3 regions of the Arthrobacter sp. UC242_113 genome follow, and region 2 is predicted to be linked to each of the others. Evidence: riboswitches for the same ligand, from Rfam matches in the RefSeq annotation. Region 2 holds a riboswitch; each other region holds the start of a gene.
The links. A riboswitch is a leader RNA that binds a small molecule or an ion and turns the genes downstream of it on or off. The one in region 2 is predicted to bind thiamine pyrophosphate.
Positions count from the first base shown of each region.

Region 1: linked by a shared signal. The riboswitch ahead of ACHMXB_RS15885 (ECF transporter S component) and the one ahead of thiC (phosphomethylpyrimidine synthase ThiC) in region 2 are both predicted to bind thiamine pyrophosphate.
Region 3: linked by a shared signal. The riboswitch ahead of thiO (glycine oxidase ThiO) and the one ahead of thiC (phosphomethylpyrimidine synthase ThiC) in region 2 are both predicted to bind thiamine pyrophosphate.

Region 1 covers NZ_CP171968.1:3,476,268-3,485,627, forward strand. Annotated here, with positions in the region: gene ACHMXB_RS15880 (ABC transporter ATP-binding protein) at 1-1,603, opposite strand, end outside; gene ACHMXB_RS15885 (ECF transporter S component) at 1,603-2,223, opposite strand; TPP riboswitch at 2,296-2,439, opposite strand; gene ACHMXB_RS15890 (heme-degrading domain-containing protein) at 2,559-3,110, shown strand; gene ACHMXB_RS15895 (DUF4235 domain-containing protein) at 3,147-3,410, shown strand; gene ACHMXB_RS15900 (PKD domain-containing protein) at 3,804-5,801, shown strand; gene mnhG (monovalent cation/H(+) antiporter subunit G) at 5,937-6,353, opposite strand; gene ACHMXB_RS15910 (monovalent cation/H+ antiporter complex subunit F) at 6,343-6,621, opposite strand; gene ACHMXB_RS15915 (Na+/H+ antiporter subunit E) at 6,618-7,163, opposite strand; gene ACHMXB_RS15920 (Na+/H+ antiporter subunit D) at 7,160-8,755, opposite strand; gene ACHMXB_RS15925 (Na(+)/H(+) antiporter subunit C) at 8,752-9,333, opposite strand; gene ACHMXB_RS15930 (Na+/H+ antiporter subunit A) at 9,330-9,360, opposite strand, start outside.
Region 2 covers NZ_CP171968.1:1,870,077-1,879,436, forward strand. Annotated here, with positions in the region: gene ACHMXB_RS08400 (DUF2469 domain-containing protein) at 1-72, opposite strand, end outside; gene ACHMXB_RS08405 (ribonuclease HII) at 134-805, opposite strand; gene lepB (signal peptidase I) at 808-1,572, opposite strand; gene lepB (signal peptidase I) at 1,643-2,326, opposite strand; gene rplS (50S ribosomal protein L19) at 2,411-2,770, opposite strand; gene trmD (tRNA (guanosine(37)-N1)-methyltransferase TrmD) at 3,029-3,823, opposite strand; gene rimM (ribosome maturation factor RimM) at 3,824-4,441, opposite strand; gene ACHMXB_RS08435 (RNA-binding protein) at 4,579-4,821, opposite strand; gene rpsP (30S ribosomal protein S16) at 4,823-5,236, opposite strand; gene ACHMXB_RS08445 (hypothetical protein) at 5,449-5,883, opposite strand; gene ACHMXB_RS08450 (VOC family protein) at 5,982-6,857, opposite strand; gene ACHMXB_RS08455 (amidohydrolase family protein) at 6,936-8,018, opposite strand; TPP riboswitch at 8,113-8,220, shown strand; partial or broken gene thiC (phosphomethylpyrimidine synthase ThiC) at 8,216-9,360, shown strand, end outside.
Region 3 covers NZ_CP171968.1:2,209,671-2,219,030, reverse strand. Annotated here, with positions in the region: gene ACHMXB_RS09990 (RNB domain-containing ribonuclease) at 1-1,524, opposite strand, end outside; gene ACHMXB_RS09985 (ferritin-like fold-containing protein) at 1,566-2,252, shown strand; gene thiE (thiamine phosphate synthase) at 2,280-2,981, opposite strand; TPP riboswitch at 3,008-3,127, shown strand; gene thiO (glycine oxidase ThiO) at 3,120-4,385, shown strand; gene thiS (sulfur carrier protein ThiS) at 4,420-4,656, shown strand; gene ACHMXB_RS09965 (thiazole synthase) at 4,674-5,456, shown strand; gene ACHMXB_RS09960 (4a-hydroxytetrahydrobiopterin dehydratase) at 5,519-6,196, shown strand; partial or broken gene ACHMXB_RS09955 (cation transporter) at 6,193-6,939, opposite strand; gene ACHMXB_RS09950 (hypothetical protein) at 7,052-7,354, opposite strand; gene ACHMXB_RS09945 (DUF3107 domain-containing protein) at 7,363-7,587, opposite strand; gene ACHMXB_RS09940 (TetR/AcrR family transcriptional regulator) at 7,644-8,312, opposite strand; gene moeB (molybdopterin-synthase adenylyltransferase MoeB) at 8,397-9,360, shown strand, end outside.

The DNA.
Region 1 (9,360 bases), 1.6 Mb from region 2:
TTGCAGCCTGTTCTGACGTCGGTTCAGCGGGACTTGGCGCGTTGTTGCCCAGCCCGGACCCCAGCCGCAGCTCGGTGCCGCCGAGCACCTGGGTGAACTCCTCGTCGTGGGTCACGGACACCACGGCCGTGCCGGCATCCAGCAGTTCCGAAAGGAATGAGGCAAGCTCCGCCCAGGTGTTGGCGTCCTGTCCGAAGGTGGGCTCGTCCAGCACGAGTACCTGCGGGTGTGCCGCCAGGACGGTGGCCACGGACAGCCTGCGTTTCTCCCCGCCGGAGAGGGTGTACGGGTTGGCGTCCACGAGATGTGTGAGGCGCAGCCGCTCCAGCAGCTCGTCGACGCGCTCCTCGCCGTGGCCCAGATGGCGAGGGCCGAACTGCAGCTCGTCCAGGACACGGCCGGTGACGAACTGGTGTTCGGGTTCCTGGAACACCGTGCCGATCCGGGCGATCAGCTGCTCGGCCCTCCACTCGTACGGGTCAATTCCGGCTCCGCCGCTCAGTTCTACCGTCGCGGAGACCTTGCCGTCCACCGGCGGCAACAGCCCGGCCAGGGTCAGCGCAAAGGTGGACTTGCCGGCGCCGTTGGGACCTGTGACGGTCAGCGCCTCGCCCGCCCGGACCTGCGCTGTGACGTCGCGCAGAACGGGCTCAGGGGGTACAGAGCGGAAGCCGCGGCGGCGTGGACGTTCCCGCGACACGGCAAGCTTTTCCGCCGCCAGCAGCAGCTGGCCGGTGCTAGCGCCGGGGGTCGGCGGAGCGCCGGCAGCCGAACGGCGCCGCGTCTCAGGAACATAGCCGGGGACCCAGACGCCGGCGGCAGTGAGCATCCCGCGCGCCTCCTCGAGAACCTCGTCCGGGGTCCCGTCGATCAGCACCGCGCCGTCCGAGGCGGACCCCGGCTGCAGGACCACGATCCGGTCCACCAGGTCTTTCCAGGCAGCTACCCGGTGCTCCACCACCACCAGGGTGGCCCCGGTCTTGTCGAGGCAGCGGCCCACGGCGTCCCGGACTTCCAGGACGCCGTCCGGGTCGAGGTTCGCGGTGGGCTCGTCCAGCAGGAGGAGTCCCGGCCGCATCGCCAGGATGCCGGCGAGCGCCAGGCGCTGCTTCTGGCCGCCGGAGAGGGCCGACGTCGGGTGGTTGAGGGGAAGGTGCGACAGCCCGACGTCGTCCAGCGCCTCGTGCACGCGACGCCAGATCTCCTCGCGGGGCACCGACAGATTCTCGGCGCCGAAGGCGACGTCGTCGCCCAGGCGGGAGAGCACCACCTGCGTCTCCGGGTCCTGCTGCATGAGCCCGGCACGGCCGCGCCGGGAACGGGGCGGCGCGCCGTCGATGAGCAGGTCTCCGCTCTCGTCCGCGTCGTCCCGGTCGGGAGTGCCGGCGTCGTCCGCGTCACTGTCCCCCAGCACGCCGGCCAGGGCGTGAAGCAGGGTGGACTTGCCGGCTCCGGATGGGCCCAGCAGCATGACCCGCTCGCCGGGGCGGATGTCCAGGTCGAGGGCATGGACGGCCGGTTTGGTGCGGCCGGCGTGGCGCCAGCCCCAGCCGCGGGCGGTGACCGCGGCGGGGCGGACGCCGGCGTTGTCTTGTCCGGGCATTAGGAGAAGACGGGCTCCGTGGCTGCCTTGCGGGACGCGAAGGAACTCAGCACGCCGGTCCTGGCCAGGCCTCGGGCGGCGATCCACGACAGGGCGCCCGCGATGACCGCGCCGGAAATGGCGCAGAACACGATGTACGCGAGCTTGTCGCCGGCGGCGTAGGCGATGTTCCAGCCCCAGGGGGCGAAGGAGTCGTTGAGCCCGCAGAACAGTCCGGCGCCGGCCCCGGCAAGCAGCGAGGCGGGCAGGTTGAACTTCTTGTACGCGAAGGCGGCGAACACAAGCTCCGCCCCCAGGCCCTGCAGAAGTCCGGAAATGAGCACCGTGGTGCCATACTGCGAGCCCATGAGCAGCTCGCCGGTGGCAGCCACACTCTCGCAGAACAGGGCTGCGCCGGGCTTGCGGATGATGAGCATTCCCAGGACCGCCGGAATCATCCAGCCGCCGGCGTAGAGGCCGGTCAGCGGAGGGTAGAGGGCGTTGACCGGGGTGGAGATGAGGTTGGCGCCCTGGGACCAGGCCCAGAAGATGACGCCGCCGGCAACGGCGATGAGCGCCGCCACGACGATGTCCGCCACGCGCCAGCTGTAGCTGGTCTTCTTGATTGCTGCAGTTGTCATGATGGTCCTCCTGAGGAACAGGAGGGGAAAGTGTTTCCCCGGCTGCGGGTGGCTGGGCCTCGCGCTGCCGGGCACTCTGAGAACTCGACTCCCTTGCGCCGGTACTAGCCGGATCAGGTTCGAGGGTCTGCGGCTGTCCGCACTCTCAGCGCCCTTCCCCGGTTGCGCTGGCAGTTGCCTTTGCATCCCGACGGCGGCGCTCCCCTGTCGTGATAAATCTGCCCTTGTGGGCTGATCCAGTTTACACCTCGCCCGCCCCGGAAACCGGGGGCCGCTGTCACAATGCGGAAGTTTTCATGCGGCGTTGGGACAACGGTCCGGAGTAGATTGGGGCCATGACGCAACAGGACTCCGGCAGCGCTGCCCTGCCCGCCTTTGACCCCGATTCCTCCGCGGAGCAGCCGGCGGGAGCCTTGGAAGCCCTGATTGGGCAGGTCGAAGGGGAGATGGCTGAACTGCAGTTCCCGAGGTTCACCAAGGACGACGCCCTGGCGCTGGGCCTGGAACTGGTGGAACGGGGCAAGGAGGAGAACCTGCCTATCGCCATCGACATCACCAAGGGGGAGCAGGTGCTCTTCCATGTGGCGCTCGAGGGTGCCACGCCGGATAACGAAGGCTGGGTGCGGGCCAAGCAGCGGACTGCCGTGCGCTACGAGGAACCGTCGCTGCTGGTGGGGCTGCGCGGCAGGGCCGGCGGCGGACGGATCGAGGACAACGCCTGGTTTGACCAAGCGACTTACGCTGCCCACGGCGGAGCCTTCCCCGTTTATGTGCGGGATGTGGGGGCAGTGGCCGTGGTCACCGTGTCCGGGCTGCCGCAGAAGGCGGACCACGACCTCGTGGTACAGGCGTTGCGGGAGATCCACCGGTCCATGCGGCTAGGCTAAGGAAAGACCAGTGTTCATCACGCGAGGAGTTCCGCAATGAGTTTCTTCATCAAACTGCTTGGCACAGGCATCAGCCTGCTGGCAGGATTCGCCGGCACCAAGGCCGTTGACACCATCTGGGAAAAGATCACGGGCCGGAAGCCCCCCAAGGGTGACAAGGACGACGTCCCCACCACGTTGCGCACCGCCCTCACGTTCGCCCTCGTCTCCGCCTCCGTGAGCGCGGTCATCCAGGTGCTGGCCAACCGCGGCACCCAGCGGGCTATCACCCGCTTCGCCAAGACCCAGGACATCGTCTAGGCCTCCCCGCCGGTCGGGACCAACCACGCTGCGGCCCCCACACGGGGTGGGTTGCCCGGCAGCCCCTCCCGGGCCGAGACCGGGTTTCCCCAAGCGCGGCAGGCCATACTGATTCCGTTCTGAACCTGGCAGTGCTGATGACCTCGGCCGGGCTCACAACAGCCGGACCCGGCACCGCAACCCGCGGTGCCGGGTCCGTTCGCATTTTGCCTCGGCGGTCCACCGCTTGCCGCTTGGAGGGCATAAGCACAGTCGCTGCAAGAGCAGCGTGGGTCCCCCCACACCGCCGGATGAAGCCTCGAATGCCAAGGTTTTTCCAACCCGGAACTCGAACGTTTTTCCAACCCCCACGATTTTTAGTGGATGCCATCAGCGTCTTACGAGGAGACAAAAATGGTATCCACACCACATTTCCTGTCAGCCCAGCGCCTGGCCCCCCGACACCGTGGCCCCAGCCCTGCGTCCCGCCGCCGCGGCATTGCTGCCGCAACTGCCGTCCTGCTTGCGGCGACAGGGGCAGGAGCCTCCTTGGCGGCAACCCAGGTAACCCAGACGAACGCGAACAAGCTGACCGCCGTCGGTCCCGTCAACACCGAGTACGGCTTCCCGTCCTGGTACGAGGACAGCAACAAAACACGCGTCGAACTGTGCCTTGACGCGGAGAACCCGCTCTGCGGTTTCCTGCCCGGGGACATCCCGGACGAGACAGCACCCATCTCCTTCCCGGACAACTTCCCGGAAGAGGCGTTCTACATGCTCGCCGGCTCCGAACTCGCCTTCCCCAACGGCGGCCGCGCCGTCCTGGTCCTCGGCCTCGAGGCAGCCTTCGCCAACACGGTCACCCAGGGCGATCAGGTCGTCTTCGGCCGCCAGCGCATCGTGGTGAAGGGTGGCCCCGCCAACAGCACCCTGACGTTCCAGCACCCCTACGGCACCATCACCATCGACACCGACGGCGCCGGCGACGGCAAACTCGTCGAAGACATCTCCCCCGCAGTCGGGAACTTCACCACAGCGCTGAAGAGCAACATCGGTCCGTTCCTGAAGTGGGATCCGGCCACCCTGCCGAAAGCCCCGGACGGCTACCTGGGCGACCCGGCCCAGGACCACACCGTCATCGGCGGCATTGGAGGCTACAACAAGTTCTCAGTAAACGGCGGCGGCGTGTCCCTGGAAACAGACCAGTTCACCGTCCAGGGCAAAATCTCCACCAACCAGGGCGTCAACGGCGACAGCGCCGTCCTGAACGGCAACATGATCGACGTGTTCGCCAGCAGTGGCAGCGGCGCCCAGCTCCAGGTGGACGGGCAGTCCGGGGTCTTTGAGACCACCCCCATGCTCAGCGACCCGGACACCGGACGGTACTACGCCCGCGTCCAGTTCACCGGCACCGCACCGACGTCGGTCAAGGTCACCAACATCGGCGACAAGCCCGCCAGCAGCAGCCAGGTCAATGTCACCAAACCCAGCGGCGTCATGATCACCAAAGCCATCTACGACGGCACCAACCTGACCGTCGGCGCCATCTCCAGCGTAGGCTACCCGCTGACCGTCACAGGACTGGGAACCGTGGAAGCATCGGCCACCGGAACCGGCGCCGAGAAATCCTGGCCGGTGAAGGCCCCACCGGCAATCGTCACGGTGAAAACCGCAAGCGGCGGTTCGGCATCCCTGCCCGTGACCATCTCCGGCGGCGCAGCAACGCCGGCCGGGCTGGACCCGGTCACCCCGGCCCCGGACCCCGGTCCCGTCGTCGACATCGGCACGGGACCCGTACCCGGCGAAACACAACCCGCGACGGCGGTGGCCACTGCAGCATCCACCACCATCACCCCCGGCGGAACCGTCCAACTGGACGGCAGCACCTCCACCGGCGCCGCCAGCTACAAGTGGAGCAAAGTCAGCGGACCCAACGTCACCATCACCGGCGACACCACCGCCAAGCCCACCATCACTCTGCCCTTCTACGCCAAGAGCACTGACCTCACCCGCCGCCTGGATCCCATGGCCAGCGACCCGGTCGTCATGCAGTTGATCGTCGCGAATCAAAACGGCATTGGTAGCGCCCCGGCAACCGTGAACCTGGCCATCCAGACCGACACCATGGCCGTCGCCGGCTCCCGGCACCGGCTCGGCACCGAACTGCGGATTACCGGCACATCCACGCTGGCCGGCAACACCGCCGTCCTGGTCCCGGCCACCACCGTGGTCATCTACGACACCACACCCGTAAATGGCGTCATCAGCTACGCAAAAATCGGCACCGCTCAGGTGGACACCCTCGGCGCCTGGTCCTACCGGGCCAAGCCCGGACCGGGCCGGCAGATCACCAGCGTCCTGGTCCAGTCCAGCCGCGGCGGCACCGCAACCGGGGTGCTCGCCACCCGGTAGGTCCAGCGATCCGCCACTAACGGTCAGGCCCCGTCTGCACAGCAGACGGGGCCTGACCCGTTTATGCGGTTCGGCCCTTTCGAACAGGCCGCCGGGCAGGCAGCCGAGCACTATGCACCTGGGCTCCCGGCGGGCTCAGCGAGCGGTTCGGTTGCCGCCGTCGTCGGCCTCTGATTCCCGGGCCGCCTTGGCCGCCTTCTGCACCACGGCCTCCAGCTCGTCTTTGCTGAGCAGCTCCTTGTGGAGGTGCTTGGTGCGGTAGCCTGCGCGGCCCACCATATGGGCGGAAACGGGGACGGTGAGCAGCTGGAAGATCCAGGCCACGAACAGCACCGGCCACACCCACCACGTCCGCAGCTGCAGGCCCACGGAAGCAAGGAGCAGGAACAGCCCAAGTACCTGGGGCTTGGTGGCGGCATGCATGCGGCTCATCAGGTCGGGAAAGCGCAGCAGGCCGATGGCGGCGGCAAGGGACATCAGCGCGCCCACCACCATGAACACGGCCGAGACCGCGTCGATCACAGCGTCCACGGTATTGGGTTCAGGGTTCACTGGGCTGCTCCCGCCTGTCGGCCACGAACCGGGCCACCGTCACCGAGCCGATAAAGCCGATAACGGAGACGGCAACCACCAGCATCAGGTTGTTCAGGTGTCGGTTCACGGCCATGTCGATGCACAGCGCCGCGCCGAGGATGGCCAGCAGCACGTCCGCCGCGAGGACCCGGTCCAGGAGCGACGGGCCGCGGGCTATGCGGATGATCGCGCCCGCGGCGGCCAGGGCCAGCGCCACAGCCGTGACGGTGAGGACAAGCCCCATCATGCGCCAACCTCCTGGTTCAGGGCGGCAAGCTCTTCCTTCGTTCCCATGATCCGGATGAGCCCCGCCTCGGTGTCGCGGACTTCCTTGCGCAGTTTGATGACGTCCTCCCCGTTCCGTACGTTCAGTCCGTGGATGTACAGCGTGGACGTGGACCTGTCCACCTCCACCACCAAAGACCCCGGAATCAGGGAGATCACGTGGCCGGTGGCCGTCACCATCAGGTCCGAATGGCTCCGCAAAGGAACGGCGACGACGGCGTTGGTCACCTTGGGCCCCTGGGCCACCGCCAGGTAGAACACCTGGCAGCTGGCGGTCACCACCCGGCCGAGGAACACCACTGCGAACGGAACGGCCCTCAGTACGTTGAAGCGTCCGCTCAGCTCCACCGGTGGCAGGTAGAACAGGCGCGCCACGGCAACCGCCAGCAGCGCACCGAAGAGCAGGTTGCCCGGGCTGAAGTCCTGCCAGAGCGCGCCCCAGACGATGACGAGCCAGACCAGCAGCGGCAGTTCCTGCCGCAGGGACACTCTTCGGCGGCTCACTTTCCGCCTCCGCTCAGCGCCGCAGCCGGGACGGGCGCGGCGTCGCCGAGCACTGCCTGGATGTAGGCAGACCTGTCCAGCATGGCTGCGGCGGACTGGTCCGCCACCTGGAAGAGCGGCCCGGCGAAGACGGTGAGCGCCACACCCAGCACCACGAGGCCAAGCGTGGACCCCACCATGGTCCGCGGCAGCAGGCGAACCGCCGTCGAGCCTGTCGCCTGTGCCGTTTCCGGGACCGCCAGCAGCACCGGGTCGGGGTGCTCTGCGTCCTCGGCCTTGCGCCAGAACGCACGGTTCCACACCCTGGCGACGGCCAGGAGGGTCAGGAGGCTGGTCAGCACGCCGCCGATCACCAGGGCGTAGGCCAGCGGGGTTCCCAGGCCGATGCCGGCCTGCATCAGGCCGAGCTTGCCCAGGAAGCCCGAGAACGGCGGGATGCCGGCAAGGTTCATGGCGGGAACGAAGAACAGCAGGGCCAGCAGCGGGGACAGTTTGGCCAGCCCGGCAAGCCGGTCCACCGAGGAGCTGCCGCCGCGGCGCTCAATGAGCCCGGTGACCAGGAAGAGGCTCGTCTGGATGGTGATGTGGTGCGCCACGTAGAACACGGCCGCCGCCAGCCCGGCCACGGAGGACATCGCCAGGCCGAACACCATGTAGCCGATATGGCTGACCAGGGTGAAGGACAGCAGACGCTTGATGTCGCTCTGGGCGAGGGCGCCCAGGATGCCGACGATCATGGTCAGCAGCGCCACCACCATCAGGGGCGTGTTGAGGCTGTCCCCGGGGAACAGCAGGGTTTCCGTTCGGACCATGGCGTATACGCCCACCTTGGTCAGCAGGCCGGCGAACACTGCCGTGACCGGAGCCGGCGCGGTGGGGTAAGAGTCCGGCAGCCAGAAGGACAGGGGGAACACGGCGGCCTTGATGCCGAAGGCCACCAGCAGCATGACGTGCAGGAGCGTCTTGGTGCCCTGGTCCAGCTCCGAGAGCTTGATGGCCAGGTCCGCCATGTTGATGGTGCCCGTTGCGCCGTAGACCATCGCGATGGCAATCAGGAACAGCACGGACGACACCACCGAGACCACCACGTACGTGACGCCTGCCCGGATGCGGGGGCCTGTGCCTCCGAGGGTCATCAGCACGTAGCTGGCCGTCAGCAGGATCTCGAAGCCGACGTACAGGTTGAACAGGTCCCCGGAGAGGAACGCGTTGGAGACGCCGGCCACCAGGATCAGGTAAGTGGGGTGGAAGATCGACACCGGGGCGTCCTGGTCGCCGTCGGCCATGCCCTGCCCGGTGGCATACACGAGGACGGCAAGGCTCACCGCGGAGGACACCACGAGCATGAGCGATGAGAACTGGTCCACCACCAGGACAATCCCCCACGGCGGCACCCAGCCGCCGATGTTCACCGCGGCGGTGCCGCCGTTCCAGACGGACGCCAGGAGCAGGCACTCCAGCAGCAGGGTGAGCGAGAGCAGGGCAATGCTCACCGCGCGTTGCGCGCGGGAATGCCGGATCAGCACGAACGTCAGCGCCGCCCCCAGGATGGGAAGTACGACGGCGAGCGGGGCAAGGCTTGCGAGGTTCACTTCTCCCCTCCGTCCCTGGGCGCGTTGTCAAGGTCAGTGGCTGCGATATTGCCGGATCCCGGCTTCTCCTCCTGCGCGGCATGCTCCGCCAGGAGCGTCCGGTCGCCCGCCACGACGGTCGCCGTCGGTTCCGCCGCGGCGGAACTGTCCGGTCCGCGCATGGGCAACGGGAACTCGGAGGTTTCCACGGGGATGACGGCGTCATCCTCCGCGTCGAAGCTGGGGGTTTCTGCCACGCGGCGGTCCTCGATGTCGTCCTGAATGTCGTCCTGCCGGGCAAGCAGCCAGGTCCGGTAGATGATGCCCAGCATGAAGGCCGTGACTGCAAAGGAAATGACGATGGACGTCAGAATCAGCGCCTGCGGCAGGGGGTCGTTGTAGGACGCGGGGTCCGTGTCCTTGCTTAAGAAGGGAGCCAGGCCGGCGTAGCCACCAGTGGCAAGGATCAGCAGGTTGGTGGCGTTGGCCAGCAGCATCAGCCCCAGCAGCACGCGCGTGAGGCTGCGTTCCAGGATCAGGTAGATGCCGCAGGCGTAAAGGGCGCCCATGACAGTCAGCAGGGTCAGGTTCACGGTCATGCCTTGCCGCCTTGGGTTGATCCGGCC
Region 2 (9,360 bases):
GACGTCGCGGTACTCACGGTAGAGCTGGAGCTCCATGTCGGTCTCATAGTTCTCAAGGTCTTCGGCACTCATGGTTCCATCTTGCACCATGCGGCGGGAACCCGCGCACCGCGCTGCCCGGAGAGCAGGTTCGCTACTCGGACAGCAGGTTCCAGCTGACCCGGTGGTAGGGGCTCGGGCCGTGGGTGCGGATCGCTTCCCGATGGGTCGCGGTGGCGTAGCCCTTGTTGACGTCCCAGCCGAAGCCGGGATACTCAAGGTGCAGTTCCCGCATGCGCTGGTCGCGCTCGACCTTGGCCAGGACACTCGCCGCGGCGACGCTGAGGCATTGCATGTCCGCCTTGACCAGGGTGTGAACGGGCGCGTCACAGCCGGGGTCGGTGACGACTTCGTCGAACAGCGAGGGCTGGACGGCGGGTGATAACCAGTTGTGGCTGCCGTCCAGCAGGACGACGTCGGGCGTGATGCCGGCGCCGAGGATCTCGAACCAGGCCCTGTTACCGGCGGCCCGGAGGGCACCCATGATGCCGAGCTCATCGATTTCGCGGGCAGTGGCATGTCCGACGGCGGAGGCGACGCTCCATGCCCGCACCAGCGGGTCCAGGCGTTCGCGGTCTGACGCCTTGAGGAGCTTGCTGTCCCGGACATCGGCCAGCAGTTCCATGTGCTGCAGATCGACGACGGCGATTCCCACGCTCACCGGACCTGCGAGGGCGCCGCGGCCTACCTCGTCGACGCCGGCCAGGAACCGTGCCCCGCGGGGCAGGAAGCGCTTCTCGTAGTCAAGGGTGGGTGCAACGGACATGGCTAACCTGCCGACGGCACATTCTTGAAGACGTCGGGGTAGTTGTTCAGGGCCGCCCAGCGGTTCATCGGCCAGGCGATGACCGCTGCCTTGCCTTCGATGTCGGCGATGTCCACGAAGCCTCCGTTGGTGTCGGTGTGGGCGCGGGAGTCCGCCGAATGGTTGCGGTTGTCCCCCATCACCCAGACTTTGCCCTGCGGCACCACGACGTCGAAGGTGCGCACTGCGGGAACTTCGGCCGGGTTGACGTACGCCTCGTCCAGCCCGGCGCCGTTGACGGTGATCTTCCCGCCGGCGTCACAACAGACGACGTGGTCCCCAGGCAGCCCGATGACCCGCTTAACCAGGTGCTGCTCGGAGTTGTCCGGCAGCAGGCCAACGAAGGTCAGCCCGTCCTCAACAACGCTGAACGGCCCGTCCGCCTTTTGCGGTGTGGGCGGCAGCCAGCCCTTGGTGTCCTTGAAGACAACGACGTCGCCGCGCTCCAGGGCGAACGGCTCGGGCACAAGCAGGTTCACGAAGATGCGGTCGTTGATGTCCAGCGTGTTCACCATCGACTCGGACGGAATGTAGAAGGCCCGGAACAGGAAGGTTTTGATGAGGAAGGACAGCACGACGGCGATCACCACCACCGTGGCGATTTCCTTCAGCCACAGCAGGAACGGGTTGCGGGGACTGCCCTTCTTTTCCTGGCGGCGGGCGCCGGCAGGAGCAGCTGACCCCGGTCCGGACCCGCCGGGAGCGGGTATTTCCGAAAACAGGCTCATGGGCGGCATGCCGTCCCGGCCCCGCAGAAGTCTGCTGCGGCTCGGAGCTCCCGGGATCGATTTCCGGCATCTACTGTCCGTCCTTTGTTGTTGTTATGGCCGCCAAGGGCGGCCGCGCCACTGACGCAAATCTATCAAGCGGCCAGAGTATCTGTACCGGCCTGCCGATCACCCTGTCCGACCGCACCATGCCGCCGCCCGGCGCTCCCAGCAGGCTGCGGGAGTCCGCGGACACCGACCGGTGGTCCCCGAGCAGCCACAGCCGGCCCTCGGGAACAGTCACGTCGAACTTCTGGGTACTCGCTGCATCACCGTCATAGAGGTAGGGTTCCACGAGCGGCTGACCGTTGACTGTGAGCCGTTTGCGGGCGTCACAGCAGACCACGTGGTCGCCGGGAAGCCCGATGACCCGCTTTACATATGTAGTATCACTGCCGGACAGTCCCAGCCAGTGTCCTGCCGCGGCCGCCGCTTCCTGCAGCGGACCGGCTCCGCTGTTCAGCGGGGCGAACGAGCCGCGGCCGTCAAACACGACGACGTCGCCGCGGCGGATCGGCTCCGACTGGAAGGCGGTGCGGGACACCAGGATCCGGTCACCCGTGCCGAACAGCGGCTCCATTGAGGCGGACGGAATGTAATAGACGTCCAGCCACAGGGAGCGGATCAGCCCGCTGACCAGAACGGCAGCCAGGACCGCCAGCAACACAAAACGCCAGCCCGGTTTCCCTGGCTGGCGTTTTGTCTGGTGGTCCATGATCCGTATCCTGTGGCGCTGTTGCGGATGGCTCCGGCGCTGGCCGGACACGGGTCGGGGACCCGCCGTGAAAGTCCGTTGGACTTACTTGGCGGTGCTGAAGTCGCGCTTTTCCTTGATCTTCGCAGCCTTACCGCGCAGTGCACGCATGTAGTAAAGCTTGGCGCGGCGGACGTCACCCTTGGTGACAACCTCGATCTTTTCGATGATCGGGGAGTGCACCGGGAAGGTACGCTCAACGCCGACGCCGAAGGAAACCTTGCGGACGGTGAAGGTCTCGCGAATGCCGTCGCCCTGGCGGCCCAGGACGAAGCCCTGGAATACCTGGACACGGGAGTTCTTGCCTTCGATGATGTTCACGTGAACCTTGAGGGTGTCACCCGCGCGGAACTCGGGAACGTCAGTGCGCAGCGAGGCTGCATCTACGGAATCGAGGATATGCATTGATCCACTCCTGGTGAACGCCACAGGTCATCCACTTTGGGTCACGGCGGCCAAGCCCGGATATTTCCGGGAATCGCTGCCGAAGTGTTGAGGTCCGGTTCCGCCACTTTTGGCGGTACCGGGGTGTCTTGCTGTTGGTTACGCTCCCCCTGTGGCAGGCGCGGACCCAGCAGACACAAGTATCAATTCTGCCACATAGTTGGTGTTAGTTGGTAGTTCAACAACCAAGATCAACCAATTAGACGCCCGTGGCGCAGCCTAGGCTTCCGGCCGGGGCTTGAGATGACCGTCGACGACGTCGTACCCCAGGTCCGCGAGGGCGGTGCGGTCCGCGCGGGGCAGGGTCCCGGCGTCGAACGTCTGAAGCAGGTCAGGACGGCGTTCCGCCGTCCTGCGGTACTGCTCGTGCCGGCGCCACTGTGCGATCTTGCCGTGGTTGCCGCTGAGCAGGACGGCCGGGACCTCACGGTCGCGCCAGACAGAGGGCTTGGTGTAGACCGGGTACTCAAGCAGGCCGTCCGAATGCGACTCTTCAACGAGCGACTCGGGGTTTCCCACCACGCCGGGGAGCAGCCGGCCGATGGCTTCCACCATGGCCAGGACAGCGACTTCGCCGCCGTTGAGGACGTAGTCGCCGAGGCTGACCGGGCGGACCGTGAAGTGCTCCTCGGCCCATTCGATGACGCGTTCGTCAATACCCTCGTACCGCCCGCAGGCGAACACGAGTTGCTCCTCTGCGGCAAGCTCATAGGCCAGCTCCTGGTTGAAGCGCTCCCCCGCCGGCGACGGGACGATCAGGACTGGCTTGGCCGCACCGGCCGGCCGGGCAGCGGCCACGGATTCGAGCGCCTGGGCCCACGGTTCGGCCTTCATCACCATGCCGGCGCCGCCGCCGTACGGGGTGTCGTCCACGGTGCGGTGGCGATCGGTGGTGAAGGTGCGGAGGTCGTGCACGTTCAGGTCCAGCAGCCCGTCCTGGCGGGCCTTGCCGATAAGCGACAGCTCCAGCGGTGCCAGGTACTCGGGAAAGATACTGACGACGTCGATTCTCATCTACGCTTTGGCCTCCGGCTCAGCCTCTTCCCCGGCGGAGTCCTCGGCGAAGTTCTCGGCGAAGTCTTCGGCGGAGTCCGAGCCCCTGGTCTCCGGGTCGTCCGTGCTCTCGTCATTGACCTCGAACAGGCCCGCCGGCGGAGTGAGCAGGACATAGCCCTCCTCGACGTTCACCTCGGGGACGATCTGTTCCACAAACGGTATGAGGATTTCCTTGCCCTCGGTCGTTTCGACGACGAGCAGGTCCTGCACCGGCATCGTGTTCAGGGCGGTGATCTTGCCAACGGCCTGGGAGCCGACGCGGGCCTCGAGGCCCACGAGCTCGTGTTCGTACCAGCCCTCGTCGTCGTCCTCGTCGAGCTCTTCGGTCTCGATGAACAGCTTGGCGCCGCGCAGGGTCTCGGCGCGGTTCCGGTCGGCCACCTCGTCAAAGCCGAGCAGGAGGATGTCCTTGTTCCAGCGGGCACTGCTCAGCGTGAGCGGCCCGGCTGAGGCGGGTTCCACCACAAACTCGGTGCCGGGGACGAACCGGTCCTCAGGCGCGTCGGTGAGCACCTGGACTGTCACCTCGCCGCGGATTCCGTGGGGCTTGCCGATACGGGCCACCTGAAGCTGCATGTGTTCCTCTGTTTTGGGCTGCGTGTTGATGTACGACTTTTACGGGCGTCCTGAAAGCCTTCAGGGCGCAAAGCAGTCCGGCCCCTCCACCGTTGCTGGTGGAGGGGCCGGACGTTAAGGCAAGTGTTGCAGGCGCGTTACCGGCGGCGGTCGGTGTCGACGACGTCGACCCTGACCTGCTCGCCATCTGCCAGCGCCGCCACGACCGTGCGCAGTGCACGCGCGGTGCGGCCCTGGCGTCCGATTACCCGTCCCAGGTCTTCCTGGTGAACGCGCACCTCGAGGGTATCCCCGCGGCGGTTGTTCTTGGCACTGACTTTGACGTCCTCAGGGGAGTCGACAATGCCGCGGACAAGGTGTTCGAGCGCTTCTGCCAGCAACTTACTCAGCCTCGGTGGTCTCTGCTTCAGCCTCGGCGGGGGCTTCCGATGCCTTGGCCTTCTTGGTGATGGCTTCCGGGATGATCACGGAACCCTTTTCCGGAGCAACGAATGCTTCCTTGTCGGCCTTGGTCTTCAGGGTGCCTTCCTGGCCCGGCAGACCCTTGAACTTCTGCCAGTCACCCGTGATCTTCAGGATCGCGGCGACCTGCTCCGACGGCTGGGCGCCGACGGACAGCCAGTACTGTGCACGCTCGGAGTTGACCTCGATGTATGAGGGCTCTTCGGTGGGGTGGTACTTGCCGATCTCTTCGATGGCACGGCCATCACGCTTGGTGCGTGAATCGGCGACGACGATGCGGTAGTACGGTGCGCGCATCTTACCGAAGCGCTTAAGGCGAATCTTTACGGCCACTTTTGTGGTCACTCCTGTTTCTGAAACGGGGTTGAACCCGCGTTCTGCACCCGTGGGGCGGGCCGTACTGGGGGGTTCGAAAAGGACAGGATCCGGACGCGGAGAGAGGGGCCACGCAGATCGAGTACCTGTTTATTGTGCCAGATCGCCCGCGTTATTTCGACTTGACATGCGGACGGAGTCTTTTCGCGTGCCGGCAAGACCCAACGGCACTAGGAAGACCAGACGTACAGGCCGGTCCGGCTGCCTTCGTCCACGGTGCCCGCGAGCTCAGCCAGCGCTTGCACATAGTTCTTGGCTTCCGCGGCACCAAAGGGCATGTCATCCTCAGCGGCCCAGCGCTCGGCCACCTCATCCAAAACGTTGCCCTCACCCTCGGATTCGTAGGTGAGGAGCTCGGCCAGCGCCCGGACCATCGCCGCCGGCACGCCCAGAAGTGAATCGCTTGCCACGTCCACCATGGCCAGCTCGTAGTCCGCGCCCGCGGCGTGCACGGCGGCACCCGCGAGGTCGCCGAGCTGTTCGATCTCAAAATCACTGATGCCGGCTATCCGGATGCCGTCCCCGGCGGCAGCGCCGCCCTCCAGCGCCTCTGCACGCTTAAGGGCGTCATTGTGGGTGGCGACAAACACTTCGGTGAAGCCCATGGATGCGTCCTCATTCCGTCGGCGGTGCATGCCCCGGCAGCGGCACGCACCGGCCGGGGCTCTTCGAAATCAGCCTAACCCAACTGCGTTCACGCGACTTAGCGCACGGCGACACGGAGGCGGTTGCGCCACGGATCCTCGAACCGGAGCTCGGCGCCGGTGTGGTGCGATTCGACTCCGGCGACCCGGAGGCGGTCGGCGAGGGCGCCGACGTCGTCACCGGACGGCACCTCGATGAGCACTTCGCCCAGGCCCAGCGTGTCCCGGCGCGGGCCGGCGCCTCGGCTGTTCCAGACGTTCATGGCCATGTGGTGGTGGTAGCCGCCGGCCGACACAAAGAGGGCCTGTCCGTGCCAGCCCGCCGTTTTTTCGAATCCGAGCGTGCCGACGTAGAAGTCGTGGGCTGACTGGACGTCACCCACCTGTAGGTGGACGTGCCCCACCTCCGCGTCGGTGCCGCGCTGGCCTTCCACGGACTGCTGCGTGAGGTGGTCCTGCAGGTACTTCTGCGGCGGCAGCGCCAGGCTGTCCATGACCACGTTCTTGCCGTCCCAGGACCACGCATCGCGCGGGCGGTCCCAGTAGAGTTCGATCCCGTTGCCTTCCGGATCGGTGAAGTAGAACGCCTCGCTCACCAGGTGGTCGGCGCTGCCCACGAAGGACTGCGGCTCGTACTGGGCTGCGCTGGCAACGGTGGCGGCCAGCGCCGGCTGGCCCTCAAACAGAAGCGCTGTGTGGAAGAGGCCGGCCTCGCCGCGGCCGGGAATGTTCAGGCCCGGAGCGGGAGCGAGGTGCACCAGCGGCGTCTTGAGCCGACCGAGGTAGAGGCCGCCGTCCTGCTCGGCGACGACGTCGAGGCCGAGGGCGCGCTGGTAGTAGTCGGTCATGAGCTTCATGTCGCCCACCTTGAGCATGACGGTGCCCATGGTGAGGTCGGCAGGAAGCAAGTCCTGGCTGCTGTCTGCTGCTGTCATTGAATACTCCCGGATGTCCGGGCCACCGGATTTCGGCGGCCTCTACATCTTTAAATTACTTGAAGCTTCAATTTATTCCTAATGCACGATCTTTCCCCGGAGCACCACATTCGTGAGGCTCCGGATGGTCTCCGGCGCGGCGCGGGGGTCCTCCCGGCACACCACCACGTCGGCGTCCGCGCCTTCCGTCAGGCCCTCGGCCCCCAACCATCGGCGCGCACGCCAGCAGGCCGCGTCCAGCGCTGCCGCTGCCGGGAGCCCGGCGGCATGAAGTTCGAGGATCTCGTCCGCGATGCGGCCGTGGCGGATCACGCTGCCCGCATCCGTTCCCGCATAGATTTCGACGCCGGCCTCGTAGGCCTCCAGGACACGCTCGCGACGGCGGGCCCACAATGCGCGCATGTGCTCCGCATACCGCGGGAACTTCTGCTCGGCCTGGCTGGCGATGTCCGGGAAGGTGGCGATGTTAATGAGTGTCGGCACGATCGGCACCTGCTGCTCAACGAACCGTGGAATGTGCCGGGGCAGCAGCCCCGTGGCGTGCTCGATGCAGTCGATGCCCGCGTCCAGCATGTCGTCCAGGGTGTCCTCGCCAAAGCAGTGCGCGGTGACCCTGGCGCCCTCGTCGTGGACGGCCCGGACGGCGTCCCGCACGGCCGCGGCAGGGAACGACGCCGCGAGGTCGCCGGCGCTCCGGTCGATCCAGTCCCCCACCAGCTTGACCCAGCCGTCCCCTTCGCGGGCCTGCTTCCGCACCGCCTCCACGAGGCCCTCCGGCTCGACTTCCACCGCAAAGTTCCGCAGGTACCGGCGGGACCGGGCCACATGCCGGCCGGCCCTGATGATCCGCGGCGTGTCGGCCCGCTGCTGCAGCCACCGGGTGTCGCTGGCCGCTCCGGCGTCCCGGACCAGCAGCGTGCCGGCGTTGCGGTCCGCTATGGACTGGCCATACGCCACGTCGTCGTCCACGGCACCGCCCGGCCCCAGCCCGATGTGGCAGTGGGCATCGACGAAGCCGGGCAGGACCCAGCCGTCCACGACGGTGTCCGGCTGCTGGCCCGGAGAACTGAACGTCAGCTTCCCGTCCACCGCCCAGAGCCCGCGGCGTTCCTCATCCGCCGCAGTGAGCACGGGTCCGCTGAATTCGATGATGTGCGACATGGTTCCAGCGTAATCGGCTCCCGCAACGGAGATCCGGCGTCTCCGGCTTGGCTTCACAGATGGACGGGCGAAATCCGGGGTGTGGTAGCTTCGTCTACGACCACACGGGTGCCCCTGCAGGGGCTGAGATCAGGCTGGTGCAGCCTGCGACCGTTGAACCTGTCCGGGTAATGCCGGCGAAGGAAGTGAGCAGTAAATTGAGCACCCAGAAATCACAGCAGAGCCATGCCCAAAACGGTACCGCTACCGTTACGCAGTCGCTGAAATCCCACTCACTGGCTTACCTGGAAGGCGACGGCCTGCGGGTTCCGGTAACGGAAATCGCCCTGGAGCCTTCACCCAACGGCGAGCAGAACGAACCGCTGCGGGTTTACCGCACGGCGGGTCCCGGCAGCGACCCGGTGGTGGGCCTCGCCCCGTTCCGTGCGGAATGGATTGCGGCACGGGCGGACACGGAGACGTACGACGGACGTGAACGGAACCTGCTCGACGACGGCAAGTCGGCCGTGCGCCGCGGCGCGGCTTCCGCCGAATGGAAGGGCGCCAGGCCGGTGCCCCGCCGTGCGGCGGACGGAAAGACCGTGACGCAGATGCACTACGCGCGGCAGGGCGTCATCACCCCCGAGATGCGTTTCGTGGCCCTCCGCGAGAACTGCGATGTGGAACTGGTCCGCAGCGAACTCGCCGCCGGACGGGCCATCATTCCCACCAACATCAACCACCCGGAATCCGAGCCGATGATCATCGGCAAGGCGTTCCTCGTGAAGATCAACGCCAACATCGGCAACTCGGCTGTCACCAGCTCCATCGCCGAGGAGGTGGACAAGCTGCAGTGGGCCACCCAGTGGGGCGCGGACACCGTGATGGACCTGTCCACGGGCGACGACATCCACACCACCCGTGAGTGGCTCATCCGCAACTCCCCCGTCCCCATCGGCACGGTCCCGATCTACCAGGCCCTGGAAAAGGTCAACGGCGAAGCGAACGCCCTGACCTGGGAAATCTTCCGCGACACCGTCATCGAGCAGTGCGAACAGGGTGTGGACTACATGACCATCCACGCCGGCGTGCTGCTGCGGTACGTCCCGCTCACGGCCAACCGCGTCACCGGCATTGTCTCCCGCGGCGGCTCCATCATGGCCGGCTGGTGCCTCGCCCACCACCAGGAGAACTTCCTGTACACCCACTTCGACGAGCTGTGCGAGATCTTCGCGAAGTACGACGTCGCCTTCTCGCTGGGCGACGGCCTCCGGCCGGGCGCCACGGCGGACGCCAACGACGCCGCGCAGTTCGCCGAACTGGACACCCTGGCTGAGCTGACCCAGCGGGCCTGGGAGTACGA
Region 3 (9,360 bases), 340 kb from region 2:
GCGGACCTCACGGGTTGCGATGTCCGAGGAGACGAGCCGGACCCGGACCCTGGTGCCGGGTTCCATCTCTCCTTCACATTTGGCCGTCACAGCCGGTTCGGCGATCTGGACCACGCCGGAGGGGCCGGATCCGTTGGTGCCCTTGCCGTTCAGGCCCTTGCCGTTGGCGCCGTTCCCGTTTCCGCTGCTGTTCCCTGCGGCATTGCCGCTGCCGTTCCCGTTGCCGTTTTTGGCCGGCTTTGACCCGGAGATCACCACTGCATCGAACTCCTGCCCGATGTGGTTGATCAGCAGCGCGGCTTCCACAGTGTCCAGGGCAAGCCGTTCCATCCTTGCCGCCAACTGGTCAGAGTACGCCATGATCTCGGGCAGCGAGGGGAGCGCCTCCCGCGCCCAGGCCGGCACCGGCAGGCCATTGCTCAGGGCCTCGCAGATGACCAAAACAAACCGGTCCACGAGCCGGCGGAGCGGAGCGGTGGTGTGGGCGTACGCCGTGCCGATGGCTGACTGGACGGCGTCCTCCGGAACGGTTCCGTCGAAATGCGTGTACGTGGCGCCGCGGAACAGCATGCCGGCCGCGTGGAGGATGGCCAATTGCCGGTGGTCGGTGGGGTCCAGGGTGCGCAGGTACTCGCCGTAGGTCTCCTGCCCGTCCCACGGCTTGCCCAGCGCGGCTGTCTGCCGCCTGAAGTGGCTGAGGGAGCGCTCATCCGGGGCAGGCATGGTCCGCAGGATCCCCACTTTGCCGTTGAGCATCAGGGAAGCTGCGGCCATGCCGGTCATGAGCGAAATCTGGGCGTTCCAGTCCTCAACCGGAAGCTGGGGGACCGCCACGATCCGGTAGCCGCCGTCGGGAAGCTGGACGATCTCCTGTTCCGGCATGTTCAGGCTGGCTCCACCGCGGGCCCGTTCCAGGTCCACGCGCTTGCGCCCCACCTCACGCAGGAGCTGCAGGACGGGCGGGGCCGTGCCGGCGTCCAGTTCTGCCTGGACGCCCTTGTAGTTGAGTTTGGCCCGGCTGCGCACGGCGGCCCGGCGCACCAGCACGGACACCACCTCGGCGGCGGCGTCGAGCTCGAACTCCCAGACGAAGGCGGAGCACAGCTGCCCGGCCAGCAGGCTGCCGGCGTTCTCGCTGATGACCTCCGGGTGCAGTGGTATCCGGCCGTCCGGGGCGTAGAAGGTCTGTCCGCGGCGGCGGGTTTCGGCGTCGAGGGCGCCGCCCGGCTGTACGAACGAGGGAACATCGGCGATGGCATACAGGATCCGGTAGCCCTCGCCGAGGCGTTCGATGAACAGTGCCTGGTCAAGGTCGGTGGACGACGGCGGATCGATGGTGAGGAAGTCCACTCCGGTCAGGTCCAGCGCCGGGAATCCCCGTCCGGCTACGGCGGCTTCGGCTTCCTTGAGCACGTCCTCGGGGAATTCCCCCGGAAGCTCCAGTTCCGTCCGCAGCGCGCTTAGAGCCTCCGCGAGCGCGTTGGTCTGCTCGTGGACACTGGGCGACAGACGATGATGTGACACGAAAATCAGGTTAGCCCGAATTGCGCCGTTAGTCTTGGATTATGGGCACATCCTCGGCTGACACCGCTCGCTACGACCGCTTCGTCGCAGACCTGTTCGGCGTGATGGCCTACGGCGAATTGTCCGCGTTCGAACGGCTCTCGTCCGACGCCCGTTACTCACCCACGCTGCACGACCGTGCCGTGCTCGGCAGGATCGCTGTCATCGAATTCCAGCACTACGAACTCGTAAGCGCCAAGCTGGCCGGCATGGGCGTCGACGTCGAAGATGCGATGCTCCCGTTCCAGCTGGCCGTGGACCACTTCCATGAACGGACCCGCCCGGCGGACTGGTACGAATCCCTGATGAAGGCCTACGTGGTGGACACGGTCTCTGCCGATTTCTACCGGGCAGTGGCCCGGTTTGTGGATGCCGGAACCCGTGATGTCATCCAGCAGATCCAGTCGTCGGAAGAGGCCACGGCCGTGCTTCGGGAACGGCTCAGTGGGGCCTTGGCGGACGATCCACGGCTGGCGTCCAGGCTGGCCCTTTGGGGCCGCCGCCTCCTCGGCGAAGCGATCACGCAGGCCCAGCGCGTGGGCCACGAACACGCCTTTCTTGGCGAGCTGTTCGTCGAGGCGGAGCCCGGTGCCACGGACGCCACCGCCCGCGAGCTGGTGCGGGGCATCACGGCCGAAGTCGCGGAAAACCACTCCCGGCGGATGGTCCAGCTCGGCCTGAGCGGGTAACCCCGGCCCCCGACCCGGCCGCTCCGCTTACGAGACGGCGGCCGAGGACGTTGCGTCGAGGGCGTCGAGCAGTTCCGCCGCGGCTGCTGCCGGGTCTGGCGCCTCGGTGATGGCCCGTACGACGACGATGCGGTTGGCTCCGGCCGCCAGGACCTGCTCCACGTTCGTGCGGTCGATCCCGCCGATCGCGAACCAGGGCAGCAGCAGGCCGCCGACCCGTTCCTCGTTTGTGGTGCGGACAGCCTCCGCCGCGTAGCGCACCAGGTCGAGCCCGACGGCGGCGCGCCCGGGCTTGGTAGGGGTGGCCCACAGCGGGCCTACGCAGAAATAATCCAGGCCACTGCGCCCGTGGGCGGCGCCGACGGCGGCATCCACCTGTTCCGTGCTGTGGGTGGACAGCCCGATCACGGTGGCATCGTGCAGCAGCTTCCGGGCGGCCCGCAGCGGCAGGTCCTTTTGGCCGATGTGGAACACCGGTGCACCGGCGATGGACGCGATGTCGGCGCGGTCGTTCACAGCCCACAGCCGGCCGTGCCTGCGGGCGGCGGCATGGACTACTTCCAGCAACTCGAGTTCCTCGGCCGCCTCGATGCCCTTGTCCCGCAGTTGGATGATATCCACGCCGCCCGCAAACGCCGCGTCCACAAAGTCCGCGAAGTCCCCGCGGTCCTTGCGGGCGTCGGTGCAGAGGTACAGGCGGGCGGCGGTGTGGGCAGAGTGCACGGTCATGGCAACACCTTAGTTCCTCTAAACTGGGCAGGTACCGCGGGAGCCCGTTACTGCTGTCATAAAGACGCAGGGCTGAGAGGGCGTCAGAGCCGACCGCTTGACCTGATCCGGTTAGTACCGGCGTAGGGAAGGATTTGCATGACCCCTGAAACCGGAGGCGACGAGCGCTCCGCGGGAGCCCTGGAGTCCGGCGGACTTGAGGCCGATGTAGCGGTTATTGGCGGCGGAGTGGTTGGCCACGGCATCGCCTGGGAGGCACGCCGCTCCGGCCGTTCGGTGGTACTCGTCGATGAGGCCCCGGGCAGCGGTGCAAGCTGGGCTGCGGCCGGCATGCTCGCCCCGGTCAGCGAACTGCATTACCAGGAGGAAGGGCTCCTGGAGCTGATGCTGGAGTCCTCCGCCAGATGGCCTGAGTTTGCGGCCACGCTCACCGCCGGCGGTGACGCCGGCTACCTGACGACGCCGACCCTGGCGGTGGGTGCCGATCCGGCCGACCGCCGGGCCCTGATGGACCTGCGGGAAGTGCAGCGGGCCCACGGCCTCAACGTTGAACCGCTGACCATCCGTGAGGCACGTTCCCGGGAGCCGCTGCTCAGCCCCGCGATCTCCTGCGCCCTCGACATTCCGGCGGACCACCAGGTGGATCCGCGCAGACTTGTCCGGGCCCTTGCTGCCGAGCTGGCCGCGCAACGTCAGGAAAATGCGGCAGCAGAGGGATACGCGGTGCGGGAGCACGCCGCCGGCCTGCTCTGGGACGGCGCAGGGGTCTGCGGGGTCCGGCTGGCCGGCGGCGGAACCGTGAGGGCGGCCGAAACGCTGGTGGCCAATGGCTTGGCGGCGGCGCGCCTGCAGAATCTCCCGGAAGGCCTGCAGCTGCCGCTGCGTCCGGTCTACGGAGACATCCTCAGGCTCAGGGTGCCCGAACACCTGCAGCCCCTGCTCACCGCGACAGTCCGCGGAATGGTGCGGGGCGTGCCGGTGTACGTGGTGCCCCGCAAGGACGGCACGGTGGTGATCGGCGCCACCCAGCGTGAGGACGGTGTGCCGGGCACCAGCGCCGGAGGCGTCTACCAGCTGCTGCGGGACGCCCAGGCGCTGCTGCCGGCAGTCGCCGAACTGGAGCTGCTCGAAGCCACCGCCCGGGCACGGCCCGGCACGCCGGACAATGCCCCCCTGCTGGGCCGGGTGCCGGCGTGCGGGCAGGATGCCGGCACGGACGTGCCGGGCCTCATCATCGCCACCGGCTTCTTCCGCCACGGCGTCCTGCTGACCCCGGCCGCCGCGGCCATCTGCCGCCAGCTCATGGACGGCATCACCGATCCGCGCTGGGCCGCCTTCCGGCCGGGCCGGTTTTCACCCGGGCTCCCGGACCCCCTGGGATCAGCCGCTGCACTCAGCATTTGACCCGCGTCACATTTGACCAGAACAAGGAACCAGCATGAACATCACATTGAACGGCGTCGAACAGGAAGTCAGTGACGGCGCGTCCGTCACCTCACTCGTCACCCAGGTCACGGGGCGCAAGCTGGCCGCCAGCGGGCAGGCCGCCGACGGCCAGCGGCTGGGCGTGGCGGTGGCCCGCAACTCGGCCGTCGTGCCGCGCAGCCAGTGGCATGCCACGGCACTCGCCGACGGCGACGAGATCGAACTTGTCACGGCAGTCCAGGGAGGATGAGGACGATGGCAGAAACAATGATTGAAACAGCAGACAGCCTGGTCATTGACGGGGTGGAGCTGACCTCGCGGCTCATCATGGGCACCGGAGGCGCTCCAAGCCTGGACGGTCTGGGTGCGGCGCTGCTCGCGTCCGGCACCCAGCTGACCACCGTCGCGATGCGGCGCTACTCGCCTGCCGAAACCGGCTCGCTGTTCCAGCTGCTGGTGGACCACAACATCCGCGTGCTCCCCAACACCGCCGGCTGCTTCACGGCCCGGGACGCTGTCATGACGGCGGAGCTGGCCCGTGAAGCGCTGGAGACCGACTGGGTCAAGCTCGAAGTCATCGCCGATGAGCACACGCTCCTGCCTGATGCCGTGGAGCTGGTGGACGCCACCGAGCAGCTGGTCAACCGGGGCTTCAAGGTCTTCGCCTACACCAATGACGATCCCGTTTTGGCGCTGCGGCTGGAGAACCTGGGTGCATCGGCCGTCATGCCGCTGGGAGCGCCGATCGGCACGGGCCTGGGCATCCTCAATCCGCACAACATCGAGCTGATCGTGTCGCGGGCCTCCGTTCCCGTGGTCCTGGACGCAGGGATCGGGACGGCCTCGGACGCGGCCCTGGCCATGGAACTCGGGTGCGACGCCGTGCTGCTGGCCACCGCCGTGTCGCGGGCCCAGAATCCCGCACTCATGGCTGAGGCCTTCAAACACTCCGTGATCGCCGGTAGGCTGGCGCGTGCGGCCGGGCGGATCCCGCGCCGCGAGCATGCCTTGGCGTCGTCGGCCATGGAGGGCCGGGCGGAGTTCCTCTAAGCCCGGCCAACCCCTGTCCGCGGTGCGCGGCCGGCTCAACAGGTACTGCCAAGGAGCCAGTTGTGGCCGCCAACGACGATATCCTCACCCGAGCCCAGATCGACGAAGCGCTCGCCGGGCTGCCCGACTGGCGCTACCACCTCGGCGGGCTTGTCACTATCTATAAGACGCCGACGGCGGCCGTCGCGCTTGAGCTGATAGCCGCCGTCGGGCGCGTGGCAGAGGACATGGACCACCATCCGGACCTGGACTGGCGCTACAACCGGGTGTTCATCCGGTTCAGTTCCCACGACGTCGGCGGCGAGGTGTCCGCGCGGGATAGCCGCGCTGCCGCGTCCGTCAGCGATGCCGCCTCAGCGGCAGGCGCCGAAGCCCAGCCCGGCCTGTACCGGTCGGTGGACATCGGCATCGACACGGCTGACGCGGCGGAAATTTCCGAGGTCTGGCGGGTAGCCCTCGGCTACCGGAAGGGGCGGTCCGGGGACCTGGTTGACCCCTACGGGCGCGGCCCCCGCCTCTGGTTCCAGGAGACGCCGGCGCCGAACGACAACCGCCTCCATCTGGACGTCCACCGCTCCAAGGCCGAGTCGGCACCCGTACTGGAGAAGACCGCGGCAACGGGGGCGCAGATGAACAGTGACCACGCACCCAACTGGGTGGTGGTCACTGATGCCCAAGGGAACAGGCTCTGCCTGCACACCGAGGAAGGCCGCGGTCCGAGTTCTGGATCCGCTCCTTAGTGGTCCCGGCGGGTCAGCGGCAGGCCCAGTACCTGCGGCGCAGGCGCTGGTTCTGATGCTGTGCAGCCGTCGCAGCAGCCGTCCGCGGCAGGCCCAGACGATGCTTCCTGGTGTTCACCGGGCACTGGATGGGGGACCGTGCAGCAGACGTCTCCGCGCCACGCGTTGACACCTTCAGGGACGGCGATCGCCGCGATCACAAGGGCGGCGCCGGCGTCGGCCCACCACCAGCCCAGTGTGCTGTTCAGGACGGGGCCGATCAACAGGACAGCGGAGAGGTAGGTGCACAGCAGCGTCTGTTTGGAGTCGGCCACGGCTGTCCTTGAGCCCAGCTCACGGCCGGCCCGGCCCGGCGCTGCAGCCAGGACAGAACGGGCATGATGGCCAGGCTCAGCGCGGCGATCACGATCCCGGGGGGTCGAGTGCTGGGCCTCCCCGCCCCCGGTGAGGGAGCGGATGGCGTCAACGGAGACGAAGGCCGCCAGCGCGAAGAAGGACAGGGCGATGATCCGCAGCGTGACGTGTTCCCGGTGCTCAGGGTCCTTGGAGGAGAACTGCCATGACAGGGCAACGGCGGAGGTGACCTCGATTACCGAGTCCAGCCCGAACCCGATAAGTGCCGATGAGTCCGCGACGCCGCCGGCCCGCAGGGCCACCGCGGCTTCAACGACGTTGTAGGTGATCGTCGCCGCCGCGAAGAGGTGCTTCAACGGTACATCGGCGGATGTATAGAGTAGCTCAATCGATCGCGTCTAGCGTGGGAGCCGACCGGCCTTAAAGGACAGCGACCACGCACCCGCTTGGGTGGTGGTCTCTGATCCCAGCGGACGTGGCGCCGGCCTAGTCCTGCCGTGGTTAGATTTTCAGCGCTGCCGTCAGCCGCTGGGTGTCCTGCTTGGCGCGTGCCCGGCCCAGGTAGACCGCCACCGCCAGGGCAGCAGCCGTCCCGGCCGCCATGGGGATGACCCACGGCAGCCACGTCAGGCCCGGCTGGTAGCCCAGCCCCGCCCAGATACAGATGATCCAGGCGAGCATGCCCACCGAAGCAGCGGTGCCTGCCGGCACGAGGATGCCGTACTTGGTGTGGCGCCGGTCGTTGGCCCAGACGATGAACCCGGCAGCAGCGGTCACCAGGACCACGATCACGAGGGACAGCACGGCTCGGCCTACAGTGCGCCGAAGCCGACCCGGCGCACTTCCTCTGCGCCGATTTCGACGTAGCCGAGGACGTTTGCCGGGATGATGATCTGGCGGCCCTTCTCGTCGTTCAGGCGCAGCTCGCTGCCCTTGGCGATGGCTTCGGCCACTACTTTGGCCACAGCGTCAGCATCCTGAGCCGATTCCAGCACAATTTCACGGCCGACGTTCTGAATGCCGATCTTTACTTCCACAGCAAGGCCTCCCAGCCAGTCAAGGTTGAAATTTCAAAGGTAGTTTCAGTTGTAGTCTAGGTCTCTTTGGGGAAGCGAGAGATTCCGCGCCAAGCTAAACGGTAAATCAGGTCGCTGGCTACATCGAGGTCGAGGTTTCCGTCCGTTTCGAGCCAGTAGCGCGCGCTGACCTGGGCCATGCCCGCAAGCCCTCGTCCCAGCAGCTGGGCCTCCAGCAGCGGGAGCTTGGTGTCCTCGGCGATGATCCGCGCTATGGCCTCGGCGAAGGTCTTGTTGAACGTCTCCAGGCGCGAGCTGACGTCGGCGTCGTTGATCAGGTCGGACTCGAACACCAGCCGGTGCGCCTGGTCGTCGCTGTCGATGAAACGGAAGTAGGCACGCATGACGGCCTGCACGCGTTCCTTGTTGTCCGTGGTGGAGCTCATTGCCCCGAGCATGAGCTCGGTCAGTGCTTCGAGATGGCTGTCCAGCAGGGCAAGGTACAGCTCACGCTTCGACGGGAAGTGCTGGTAGAGCACGGGCTTGCTGACGTGCGCCGTTTCCGCGATCTCGTCCATCGCGGCGCCGTGGTACCCGTTCGCGACAAAAACCTCCTGGGCGGCGGCCAGCAGCTGGGCCCGGCGCTCGTCCCGCGGCAGCCTGGCGGAACGCTGGCCGGCGGCGCGGCCCGGGCCGGCATTGGATTGCGCGGCCTGAGTTCGATCAACCGGTGCATGATGAACCACTGTTGGCCTTCTTTCCTTTGCAGTTAACTTCACTTTACCCGGGGGTAATATGACCGCGCGGTATCTTCAGGCATACATTGAAGTATGGCTTCTCCGTCCACGGCAAATACAGTCCGCACGCTCCCGGGCCCCCTCGTCGATCCCGCAGCCGGGCTGTCCACCGAAGAGGTGGAGCGGTATTCCCGGCACCTCATCATTCCCGAAATCGGCGCACTCGGCCAACGCCGGCTGAAGAACGCGCGGGTCCTGGTCATCGGCGCCGGTGGCCTGGGGTCGCCAGCGCTGCTCTACCTCGCGGCAGCCGGAGTGGGAACCATCGGGATCATCGACGACGATGCCGTGGACCTGAGCAACCTGCAGCGGCAGATCATCCACGGTGTGCGGGACGTGGGCCGGCCCAAGATCGAATCCGCCCGGGACGCCATCGCGGAACTGAACCCGCTGGTGGACGTCCGGCTGCACGACGTCAGGCTTGATGCCTCCAACGCCCTGGAGCTTTTCGCCGGCTACGACCTCATCCTGGACGGGGCGGACAACTTCGCCACGCGCTACCTGGTGAATGACGCCGCCGCCATCCTCGGCAAGCCTTACGTGTGGGGGTCCATCTTCCGCTTCGACGGGCAGGTCAGCGTGTTCTGGGAGCAGCACGGCCCCACGTACCGGGACCTGTACCCGGAGGCGCCGCCGGCCGGCTCCGTGCCGTCGTGCGGCGAGGGCGGCGTGTTCGGGATGCTGTGCGCTGCGGTCGGATCGCTCATGGTGACGGAGGCCGTCAAGCTGATTACCGGCGTCGGGCGTTCCCTGCTGGGCCGCGTGGCGCTGTACGACGCCCTGGGCGGCAGCTGGCGCGAGATCAGGGTGTCCAAGGACCCGGACGCCCCGCGGATCACGGAACTCACCGACTACGAGGCCTTCTGCGGCGTCACCCCGGCGGAGACAGCCGACACCGGGCACACCGTGACGGCAACGCAGCTGGCCACGATGCTGGCCTCGCGGCAGGCCGGGCTGAAGGACTTCGACCTGGTGGACGTGCGCGAATCGGGGGAGT